Regions from separate parts of the Paenibacillus sp. FSL W7-1088 genome, predicted to be linked through region 2. Evidence: riboswitches for the same ligand, from Rfam matches in the RefSeq annotation. Region 2 holds a riboswitch; the other holds the start of a gene.
What was found. Region 2 has a riboswitch for cobalamin ahead of metE (5-methyltetrahydropteroyltriglutamate--homocysteine S-methyltransferase). Riboswitches for the same ligand answer to the same signal wherever they lie in the genome.
Positions count from the first base shown of each region.

Region 1: linked by a shared signal. The riboswitch ahead of MKY42_RS07635 (ABC transporter substrate-binding protein) and the one ahead of metE (5-methyltetrahydropteroyltriglutamate--homocysteine S-methyltransferase) in region 2 are both predicted to bind cobalamin.

Region 1 is NZ_CP150216.1:1,699,109-1,705,003, forward strand. Features, by position in the region: gene cobD (threonine-phosphate decarboxylase CobD) at 1-1,118, shown strand, start outside; gene MKY42_RS07620 (adenosylcobinamide amidohydrolase) at 1,099-1,917, shown strand; gene cbiB (adenosylcobinamide-phosphate synthase CbiB) at 1,962-2,942, shown strand; gene MKY42_RS07630 (histidine phosphatase family protein) at 2,933-3,580, shown strand; cobalamin riboswitch at 3,745-3,882, shown strand; gene MKY42_RS07635 (ABC transporter substrate-binding protein) at 4,090-5,082, shown strand; gene MKY42_RS07640 (iron chelate uptake ABC transporter family permease subunit) at 5,079-5,895, shown strand, end outside.
Region 2 is NZ_CP150216.1:6,728,932-6,734,826, reverse strand. Features, by position in the region: gene MKY42_RS30365 (methyl-accepting chemotaxis protein) at 1-474, opposite strand, end outside; gene metE (5-methyltetrahydropteroyltriglutamate--homocysteine S-methyltransferase) at 980-3,328, opposite strand; cobalamin riboswitch at 3,546-3,744, opposite strand; gene nrdG (anaerobic ribonucleoside-triphosphate reductase activating protein) at 4,002-4,511, opposite strand; gene MKY42_RS30350 (anaerobic ribonucleoside triphosphate reductase) at 4,508-5,895, opposite strand, start outside.

The DNA of each region.
Region 1 (5,895 bases), 2.2 Mb from region 2:
GCGGTGATGTGGAGACGGCCGCTGTACGTTTTGGAGGGAATCCTGCAGATTTCCTCGATTTTAGCGCAAATATTAATCCTCTGGGTCCACCTCGGGAAGTGCTGGAGTCTCTGAAACAAGGATTACATACGGTACTTCGTTACCCTGATCCGGGCCATCGGGCGTTCAAAATGTTGCTTAGTGACCGGCTGGGTTTAACCCCGGATCACATATCTGTTGGCAATGGGGCGGCGGAAAATATGGCTCTAATCTTAATTGGACTCGCGCCGCGCAGAGTCGGTACGGTAGAGCCCGGTTTTTCAGAGTACAGTGCTTTGTCCAGACAATTTGGAGCAGAAGTCCACCATGTTCAAGGACGGGAAGAACTGGACTGGCGAGCAGAACCGGAAGATATTGAGAAGCTGATAGAGCGGGTGGACCTGCTTTTCCTTGGACAGCCCAACAACCCCAATGGGGTACAGTATCCGGTCGAAGTTCTGCAACGGCTTGCTCGTAAAGCAGAGACAACAGGCACAATATTGGTTGTCGATGAGGCATTTATCGATTTTATTCCTGAATCACAGCGGCAATCACTTGCGCCCAGCTTGAAAGAGTATCCGCAAGTGATCATCATTCGTTCGATGACCAAGTTTTATGCGATTCCAGGCCTGCGTCTGGGTTACGCGATGGGGCGTCCTGAACTGATTCGCGCCATGACAGAGAAACAGGTCACCTGGAGTGTGAACGGGCTTGCACTGATCGCAGGAGAAGCCTGTCTGCGCAGTGGGGAAAATTTTGAACAGGAGACATTGGCACTGGTGTCACACGAACGAAAGAGATTAACGGAAGGTCTGGAAGCGTTGGGGTGTGAGGTTACACGAGGGGAAGCAAATTTTATATTGGCAGCTCTTCCAGAACCGTGGACAGCGTCATCCATGCAGGCTGCTCTCGGAGAACGGGGAATACTGATCCGAAGCTGCGCGATGTATCCCGGACTTGGGGAACGACATGTACGTTTTGCGGTCAAGGACGCGGAGGCTAATGGACGTTTGCTGGAAACAATAGGAAATGTAATTACGCCTAATCCGACAACCGGGTTAGAGGCAGGGGGACAAAGCGATGGCACTGCCATTCTATAATTATTACTCCCATGTACAAAAGGAACAGAACGAATACAGATCTTCTGTGTGGCCTGGATTATACATCTCCGCACATGAGCGGCATATTAAAGCGTCCAGTCCCTCTGTTGTAACAGCACTTTCCAGTGCCGTGTATGGGGGCGGCATGATTGAACTAGATCGCATATTCAACACCTATGTGGACAGACATTATCGCTGTGACGATCCACCACGTGATATTGCCGAGCTGTTGAGTGAATGGCAGGAGCAGCAGGATCAATGTGCCGGTCTTCTGACTGCGGTTCGATTGGAGCACACAGCGATTCAGGAATACGAAAGTGATGAATTCGGATTGCTTTGCTGCACTACAGCAGGGGTATCGAATGCTGCACGGGCAGGTTCTGCAAGAACCGTGTTCGATGCTGCGGGGAATGAGATGAGCAATGGGACGGTTTCCCAGAAAATTGGGAAAGTTTCGTCTTCAACCTATACTCCCGGTACGATCAATATCATGTTGTGGATGAATGGGTGTATGACTGCTGGAGCGATGGTGAATGCCATTCAGACTGCGGTAGAGGCGAAAGCCGCTGCGTTAGCTGATTTCGGTGTGATGGATTCAGAGAATGGTCTGCCTGCAACCGGAACAACAACGGATGCCATCGTACTCGCGGTAAGCCAGGATGGAGTAAATAAACCGCTCATCAGTTATGCCGGGACGGCTACGGTCTTGGGTGCAGTGATCGGCAGGCTGGTGTATGACACGATAACGGAAAGCCTGCAAGCTGCGCAGGAGTGGAAAGAGAGGAATAACAAGCAATGACGTCTCTGCTGCATCAATGTGCTTCCTGGCCGATCTGGACGGGAATGGCTGGAGCCTGGATTATTATAGGAGCATACATATTGGATCGCTGCATCGGAGATCCGCGCTGGATTCCCCATCCGGTGATTGGCATGGGAAAGGCCATCTCTGCACTGGAGCGGGCGATAAGGTCGCGGGTGGATTCAAATCAGGCTCTCCAAAGAGCTGGCGTTTTATTTCCCCTTTTGATTGCAGGCGGTTCTTTTGCACTGACTTGGGGATTAATCTATGTGTTGGGTCTTATTCATCCCGCTGTTGCGGTTGTGGCAGAAGTGGTGCTAATCGCAACCACCATCGCCTCAAAAGGTTTGAAGGATGCAGGCATGGAAGTTTACCGCCATCTGATTCAACAGGACTGGCCTGCGGCGAGACGTTCACTGGGTATGATTGTAGGACGTGATACGGCTCATCTGGATGAACAGGAGATTGTACGGGGAACGGTGGAGACTGTGGCGGAAAATATCGTGGATGCCATCGTCTCTCCACTGTTCTATGCCCTGATTGGTGGAGCACCACTTGCCATGGCCTATCGGGCGGTGAATACACTGGACTCCATGGTAGGTTATAAAAATGAAAAATATCTGCATCTCGGCTGGGCGTCTGCCCGTCTGGATGATTGGGCCAATTGGATTCCCGCGCGGCTTACCGCCTTGCTGTTGATTATAGGAGCCTGGTTCATGAAGATGGATGCCAGAGGGGCTGCACGCATGGTGTCCCGGGATGCACGACTGCACCCAAGCCCGAATAGCGGTTTTCCCGAGTCAGCGGTGGCCGGAGCGCTGGGCATAAGACTTGGCGGGCATAACGTATATCACGGCGTGGCTTCATTTCGCGCATATATGGGCGAGCCTACAAGACGGATGGAAGCAGAAGATATCGTACAAACAACTCGGCTTATGTTCTGGTCGGCAGGTTCTTTTGTTTTAGTATGTTGGTTGGTCACCTTAGGGATATGGTCTGCTGGAGGTGCACTGTTATGGAGATAGAAGCTGGACCTAGTGGCATGCAAAGCCGTGAGATTATTTTGATACGTCATGGTACAACGGCGTGGAACTTGGAAAAAAGGTATCTTGGGCATACCGACATCGGACTGCTGCCCGGAGCAGAGCAGGAGCTATCTTCGCTGCGCGAAGAGTTCAGCAATATCACCTGCGAAGCCCTGTATTGCAGTGATCTGCTGCGTTGTCAGCAGACACTAACACACATTGCGCCGTCCCAAGCGGGACAGGCCAAGCTTGATCCCCGACTAAGGGAGATCAACTTTGGTCAGTGGGAGGGGTTGACCTATGACCAGCTCAAGGATAATCCGCAGTACCGAGACTGGATCGATGCGCCTAAAGAGGTAACGCCACCGAATGGCGAGCCTTGGACAGCATTTGCTGCGCGAATTGATTCATTTATAGAAGAGAGTCTGATGTCCTTTTCACCAATACTGCACTCTCGCAGCATAAACGTGCCAAAGGTAGCCGTAATTACGCATGGCGGTGTTATTCGTTATATGATATCACGTCTCATTCCAGATCAAGGATTTTGGGATACGCAGGTAATACCAGGACAAGCGATCAAAATCCGGCTGGATGGCGATGGGGAGAGCTGGGTTGGAACCAGATTGACTTTTCCGTAAATCGGGTTGTAAGGATGTACAATATAACCTATAATCACAACAGAAGTGTGACTTAGCAAGTGCATCATCGATGGAGGCGCAACAAGCTCTACCAAGGATGCAGGATGCTCACTTGAATGGTTAAACAATATTAGCGACCAAGGGTCCCGCGTGCATGCAGTATGTTTCATGCTTTTATATGAGGCGATGAACGGCATACGGGTGAAATAGGGAAGCCGGTGTAAATCCGGCACGGTCCCGCCACTGTAAATCAGGATGAATTCCTGTAAGTCAGGTTACCTGCCCTGGACGTATAAACCGGTGTTCCTTCGAGGAAAGGACAGCGTTTCGGGCAGTTCTCTGTGCATAAACAGCGCCAAGCTGACCATGCGCAGATCGCCACATGCGAGACGTCATCCCTGATCCTGACCAAGGATTGGGGATTTTATTTTTTCGGAACACAAATTCAAGCGGAATTGGGACAGGAGCACTACTCACTAGAATGGATAGAGAAGGGGAGAATGAACACAATGAATTTCAAGACATGGAAAGGCGTAGCGTCACTGCTGAGCGCAGCGATGCTGGCACTGACGTTGGCCGGTTGTGGTACAACAACAACGAACGAGGGTACAGGAACCTCACAACCTGCACAGGAGCAATCCCAGGAACAGGCGCAGACAGATCTCAAAACACAATATCCACTCACGGTTACAGATGCTACGGGTGAATCGTTTACGTTTGACAAAGCACCAGCCAAAATCGTATCCGTATCTCCGGCTGAAACGGAATCCCTGTTCGCACTCGGATTGGACGAGCAGATCGTAGGGGTATCCGACTATGACGATTATCCGGAAGCAGCAACAACAAAACCGAAAATGGGCGGAGTATCAAAGCCTAATGAAGAGTCGATCATTGCGGCTGAAGCAGATATCGTATTTACAGGTATCTCAATGAGCAAAGAGTCGGTGAAGAAACTGCGCGATCTGGGCATTACGATTTTCAAAACAGATCCTAAATCAGTGGATGATGTAATAAACAACATTGAAACTTTTGGTAAAATCACGGATCATCAGGAAAAAGCACAGGAGATCATCACCCAGATGAAAAAAGATGTGGCTGATGTAACTGAAGCTGTGAAGGCAGTTAAACCGGAAGAGAAGAAAAAAGTATATGTTGAATTCTCCCCAGGCTGGACTGTAGGTAAAGGTGAATTCATGGATGAATTGATTACACTGGCCGGAGGAAACAACGTAGCATCCGACTTGACTGGCTGGAACCAGATTAATGAAGAGAACATTATTGCTTCCAATCCGGACGTCATTCTGTATGCGAACGATGTAGTGGAAGATAACAAAACATTGGATCAAATCATTAAAGCACGCAGCGGGTGGGATCAAATTACGGCTGTGAAAAACGATGCAGTCATCGGTCTGGATGCCAACCTGTTGAGCCGTCCGGGACCACGGGTAACCCAAGGTCTGAAAGAAGTAGCCAAAGCGATCTACCCTGATCTGTTCAAATGAGTAAAAAGCTGGCAGTGTACGGAACGGCCGGAATTGTGCTGCTTGTGTTAACCGTGCTCATCTGCACGGGCATCGGTTCGGTTGCCCTGCCTGCCTTGGACATTGCGGGCATCTTGCTTCATCGCATTCCCTGGCTGGGCGACTGGATTGTTCCTGACTGGAATACAGCAGCAGAACAGATCATATGGAAGGTCAGATTCCCACGTGTACTGCTTGCCGTGCTTGTAGGTGCATCGCTGGCGATTGCCGGAACTGGATTCCAGGGGGTTCTTCGTAACCCTCTGGCTGATCCGTTTACCCTGGGCGTATCGTCCGGTGCATCGGTAGGTGCGGCTTTTCTGATTTTTTTCGGATTGCAGTATGCACTGATTGGGATCTGGACTCTGCCACTGGTCGCGTTTCTGACGGGAGTAGTCACATTGTGGTTTGTGCTGGCCCTCGCTCGTGAGGGACGCAAAATACCGACACACAGCCTGGTTCTGGCTGGCGTCGTCATGCAGAGTTTCCTGGGAGCAGTAGTCTCCTTCCTGTCGACCATGTCGAAGCAGACAATCAATGAAATTATATATTGGACGATGGGAAGTCTGGCACTGCGTGGGTGGTCGTATACGGCCATCCTTTTCCCGTATTTTGTGCTGGGGCTGATTTTCCTCTGGAGCCGTGCGCGTTCGTTGAATGTGCTTGCCTTGGGGGAACGACAAGCCGCGCATATCGGGGTTCAGGTGGATAGATTGAAACTGTCGGTGTTAGCTGTGGGTACGCTGGTTACGGCAGGCGCTGTCTCTGTATCCGGCGTGATCGGCTTCGTTGGGT
Region 2 (5,895 bases):
TGATTTCTGTACAGCTTGTTTGGAGTTGTTGCGAATCTCTTCGGTGGTGGCGCTCAGCTCCTCCGAATGTGCAGCCACGTGCTGAACGCTGTCAATCAACTGGTTGGTCAAATTTTCGGTCACATTCATGAGCTGCTGCAGCTGATCCTGATCATCCATACTGTAGAGCAGGTTGAATATAGCGATGACCTCGCCCTGTTCATTTTTGATCGGAAGGTAGGCGACATCAAACGGTACTCCAAATAACTCCTTCGGGTAATGATCAAATTGTTTGTCCGTACCGCCTTTCAGATCGGCAAAATTTCGATTAGGCTCGAGCAGTGGATCACCTGCTTTGAACTCCAGTTGTTTCAACGACTCTCCTGCGGAAAAATACAGGAATTTCTCCCGGTCAATAATGGAAAGGGTTACATCTTGGCGAATCGTATCCCGAAAAAAGGGCATACATGCGATTAATGATTGAATCATATCCATTGGAAAGGTCCATCTCCTCAATTTTTGATCTGATAAATATTGTTTTCAATTTTTATTTAATAACTGCCTATATCATATATCGTCATGCAATAGAGAATAAAATAGAGAGAAATGATAATATGTGTACCTTTAGAAGAGTTAGCTGTAGTTTCAACCAGATAAACAAATATAATGATGGTAAATGAAAAGGGGATGTCCCAGAAGTCATGAATATGACAGGGGACATCCCTTGTTCGTCTTATTTTGTTTGAATGAACCTGAGACATGCTATACGCTCCCATTTGCCCAAATCTGAGATCTAAGGAATCACAGAGACGTTATTTCGTCGATTCGGTCGATTTATCAGGTTTTGACAACGTGTTATGACGAAATAGCGTTACTGAGATTCGTTAAATCTTGCAAGCGTTGATGATCCGCCTGTTAAGGTGCGGTAGGTTCGTTAGCGCTTGGAGCGAGGCGGAATTCCTTTGGGAACAGCCCCATTGTTTGCATTCACAAGCTTCGTTTATATGGAGGACTCTGCCGTTACTCGTTCTCTTGCCGTACGAGCAGCGTCTACCATGATGCTTAATGCATCCACAACTTCCGCTTTACCACGTGTTTTCAGTCCGCAGTCAGGATTCACCCAGAACAGATCTGCTGGCAGCACTTGAAGTGCACGCTCGATCATATTCAACATCTCGTCCTTGCCCGGAACACGCGGACTATGGATATCGTATACACCGAGTCCGATACCTTTGTCATACGTATTCTGCTCGAAGCTGCCTACCAGTTCCCCATGGCTGCGGGATGTCTCGATCGAGATCACATCTGCATCCAGGTCGCTGATCGCTTCAATAATATCATCGAACTCGCAGTAGCACATATGGGTATGCACTTGCGTTGTTGGTTTTACGGTTGCAGTAGCCAAACGGAAGGATTCCACGGCCCATTGCAGGTACTCATCCCACTTGCTTCGTTTGAGTGGAAGCCCTTCGCGCAGAGCTGGCTCATCGACCTGAATCATCTCAATGCCTGCTTGCTCCAGCGCTTCAACCTCGTCCCGAATGGCGCGAGCAATCTGGTAGGATACTTCACTGCGTGGAATATCCGAGCGTACAAAGGACCAGTTCAGGATCGTTACCGGACCTGTGAGCATTCCTTTCACCGGTTTGCTGGTCAGTGTCTGGGCATAGGCTGTTTCTTTCACCGTCATCGGTTCATTGAACAGCACATCTCCGTAAATTACAGGTGGCTTCACGCAGCGTGAGCCGTAGGATTGTACCCAGCCATTTTTGGTGAAGGCGAATCCAGTCAGCTTTTCACCGAAAAACTCAACCATATCGGTACGTTCGAACTCACCGTGTACCAGCACATCCAGACCAATTTCCTCCTGAATGGTAATCCATTCCTGGATCTGTTCACGTACATAGGCGTCATATTGCTCCGCATTCCATTCCCCTTTACGGAAGAGTGCGCGTGCTTTGCGCACGTCCGCCGTTTGCGGGAAGCTGCCAATGGTTGTGGTTGGCAGCAGCGGGAGCGACCATTTTTGCTGCTGCAATTCGCGTCGCTCCTGGAATGACGCGTTGCGGAGCAGCTGCTCATCAGCATGCACCCCTGCAGGCGCACCACTTAGGCGTGTCCGTGATTCGGACTCGCTCAGCAGGCGCACCGCTTCGGTGCTTGCCTGGGCGCGGCGGCTGGCTTCAGCCAAAGCCGCTGCTTGGTCCGCCTGCTGCGCACCGCCGGACAACAACGTGCCGAGCGTCGCAATTTCCTCCAGCTTCTCGTCGGCAAAGGCCAGGGCATTGCGCAGTACCGGATCAAGCGCGCTCTCTTGAGCGGCCGTAACCGGTACATGCAACAGGCTGCAGGAAGGCTGAATGATCAGCTTGCCTTCGGCTGCGAATTCAGCCACCTGCTCCAGCAGCTTCGCCGTCTCTGCGAGATCGGCGCGCCAGATGTTGCGCCCGTCGATGACACCGGCGCCCAACCATTTATCCTGCGGGAAGCCATGCTCCCGCAGGCTGGTGAAGTTGCCTTCATAGCCGTGGACCAGGTCCAGGCCGATTCCGGCAACAGGCAGTGCTGTCACGACCGGATAAGCCTCCACCGATTCGAAGTACGTTTGAAGCAGCAGCTTCAATTCCGGTGCAGCTTGTGCCAAGGCAGCATACACCTGTTGCAGCAAGGCTTCATCTTCGGAAGAGACAGCCAGCGTCAGAGCAGGCTCGTCGATCTGTACCCACTGTACGCCTTCTGCCTGAAGCTCAGACAGAAGCTGGGCGTACACTGGAACGAGACGTGTGACGATCTCTGCAAAGCGTTCCGCGTCATAGCCTTTGGCGAACCGTACATACGAGTACGGACCGACCACAACCGGTTTACCTTCCAGCCCAAGCTCCTGCTTCGCTTCGCGATAGTCGGCAAGGGGTTTATTTTCAAGCAATGCAAATGCAGTATCATTATGAATCTCAGGTACGATGTAGTGATAGTTGGTGTTCAGCCACTTGGTCATCTCACAGGCGGTTGCCTCATCATTACCCCGGGCCATGGCGTAGTAGGTAGATACGGATACCGGTCCGCCTGCATGGTTAAAGCGCTCAGGAACGACGCCAAACATCGCGGATACGTCAAGCATATGATCATAATAGGAGAAGTCGCCCACAGGAATCAGATCGAGCTGCTGTGCCTGCTGTTTCTTCAGATCCTGCAACCGAAGCGAGGTCAGCTCCTGATGAAGCGTGGATTCATCGATTCGGCCAGCCCAGAAGGACTCCAGTGCTTTTTTCCATTCGCGTCCCGCACCGATGCGGGGGTAACCGAGGTTGCCTGTCCGTACTTGTGGCTGTTGTTGCTGTGATTGCGACATGTAAAATTCCTCCTCATTAATAATGATGATCATCCGGTTGAAGCTATTGTGTTGTGTTTCATTTGAAAGCATCAAAAAAAGGCATTCCTTCCGATTCCATACCCCCGAGAAACAGGCATCATGAATGACGACTGTGCACAAAGATAGAATGGGAAAGAACACCTGCTATAAGTCGTTGTAGCGGCTGCTCTAACACCTCCCTATCTTCCGTAGGTCATGCGATGCTGTCGAAACAGGCAGGTCTCCTGGCTTGCGGATCATGGCCATATGCATTCCTTCCCGGTGTTTACCCCAGTGGATTATATGCATAGACTCCCCGTATACAGTGGCGGGACCGCGACGGATTTGCACCGTGCTTCCCTTTTAAGCCTGACCACGCATGCAGCGCGGTCGGCACCTGTTTCCGTGTGCAGAAATGTGCGTACACATCTCCGGCTATGAAATTGGTGACCAAGCATAGATGATAGATTGTATCATGCTGCAATCGTCGTATACTTGCTCTTATGCTACCAATCATAGACGATAACCTAAGGGCTTGCAACATATATCATTAATCCGATCGGAAATAAAATAATACTCTATGAATCCTAGATATATTGGTAGATTTGGCATTCTTAAAATGAAGCAAATCATCTCCCACGCTGTGCTTGATTCCCCTCAAATAAAAAAATCGTTACCATGCATCTAACTGCACAGTAACGATGGTCTGGCGAGCCGTTGTTGCCCCAACATCGATGATGCGCTGATTACGACTGCCGCGAAAAGGAAGTGATACATCACGCTCAGCTGCAATATAAGGTCCATCGATAATGACGTCGCATAGCCGGGATAACTCCGTCCGTGACGGGTCTGTTATCAGCTCCTCATACACAAACCCCGTGTAGGCCCATACGGTCAGATCAGGCCGAGCAGCCCGAAGCTGCCGAACCCAGGAGGCACATGCTGCGGCAGAGAAAAAAGGATCACCTCCGCATAACGTAACCCCTTCCAGCAAGGGATGCGAAGACACTTCATGCAAAATCTGCTGCTGCTGCTTCTCCGTAAATGGTTCCCCTGCACGGAAGCTCCATGAGCCGGGGCTGAAACAGCCCGGACAGGCATGGCGGCATCCGCTGATGAACAACACGGCACGCAGGCCAGGCCCCTCATTCACCGATTCCGGGATGTAACCATACAGATTCATTGATGCTTCACCCGGTCTCTCACTTCGGCTTGCTTCGCCGCATTGAAGCGCACTTTATAGTCACCGGTCAGATATCCCGTCACCCGGCGCAGCCGCTGGAAATGTACATGGTTTTCATGAGCCTCACATCCGGGACATACATCTCCAATAACGCCCTCATAGCCACAGGACGGACAGCGGTCAATCGGATGATTAATGGAGAAATACCCGATGTCCTGGGCCAGCGCGAATTGCACGATTCGTTGGAAAGCGGAGGTATTGGCCCTTACATTCCCGTCGAGTTCGACATATGAGATCGCTCCGGCATTACATAGTGAGTGGAAGGGAGCTTCCAGCTCAATCTTGCGATAGGCAGGAAGCGTATGATAGACCGGAATGTGAAATGAATTGGTGTAGTATTCCCGGTCGTTCACCCCCGCGATGACGCCATATCGCTCACGATCGATCTTGGTGAATTTGCCGGATAGACCCTCAGCGGGCGTAGCGAACAAGGTGATATTCAGGTTATGCTGCTCACTCATCCGGTCACAGAACTCTCGCATCGTACGAATGATATTCAAGGCTTCTCGATGTACATGCAGGTCTTGTCCATGGTGACGGCCATATAGAGCGGTCATACATTCCGCAAGCCCGATAAAACCAAGGGATAACGTACCATGCTTCAACAGATCGGCCACCGGTTCATTCGGAGCCAATTGTTCACCGCCTTCCCATACCCCTTCCCGCATCATGAAGTCCGATGCTTTGGCAGGCTGGTTCCTCTGAATTCGATACCTGTGCAGCAGTCCATCCGTAGCATTGTGCATGACGGATTCCAGCGCCGTATAGAATCCAGCCCGGTCAGCGATGGCGCTTGCGCCCTGGCAGATTCCATATCGAATGCCGAGCTTGACCAGATTGATAGTGTTAAAGGACAGATTGCCTTTGCCGCTCTGACGATTGCGTCCGAAGCGATCAGCCAGTGTGCGTGTCCGGCATCCCATCGTCGCAATGATCGTATCGGGATCTTCCGGTTGATAATAGGGCAGGTTGAAGGAAGCATCCACATTGACAAAGTTCGGATACATGCGCCGTGAGGAGCAGGTCACAGCAAGCCGGAACAGATCGTAATTCGGATCTCCCTCCGATTGGTTAATTCCTTGCTTGCATTGGAAAATATGCTGAGGGAACACGGGTGTTTCCCCCTTACCAAGTCCACGAATGGTCGCTTCCAGCAACGACCGGGATACGAGTCGACCTTCGGCTGAAGTACAGAGCCCGTAGTTCAGCGAAGTGAACGGAATCTGTCCGCCAGCACGACTGCTCATGGTGTTCAGGTTATGGATCAGGGACTCCGCAGCTTGCCCGGTCTCCAGTTCCGTTTCTTCACAGGCATAGGCAAAGG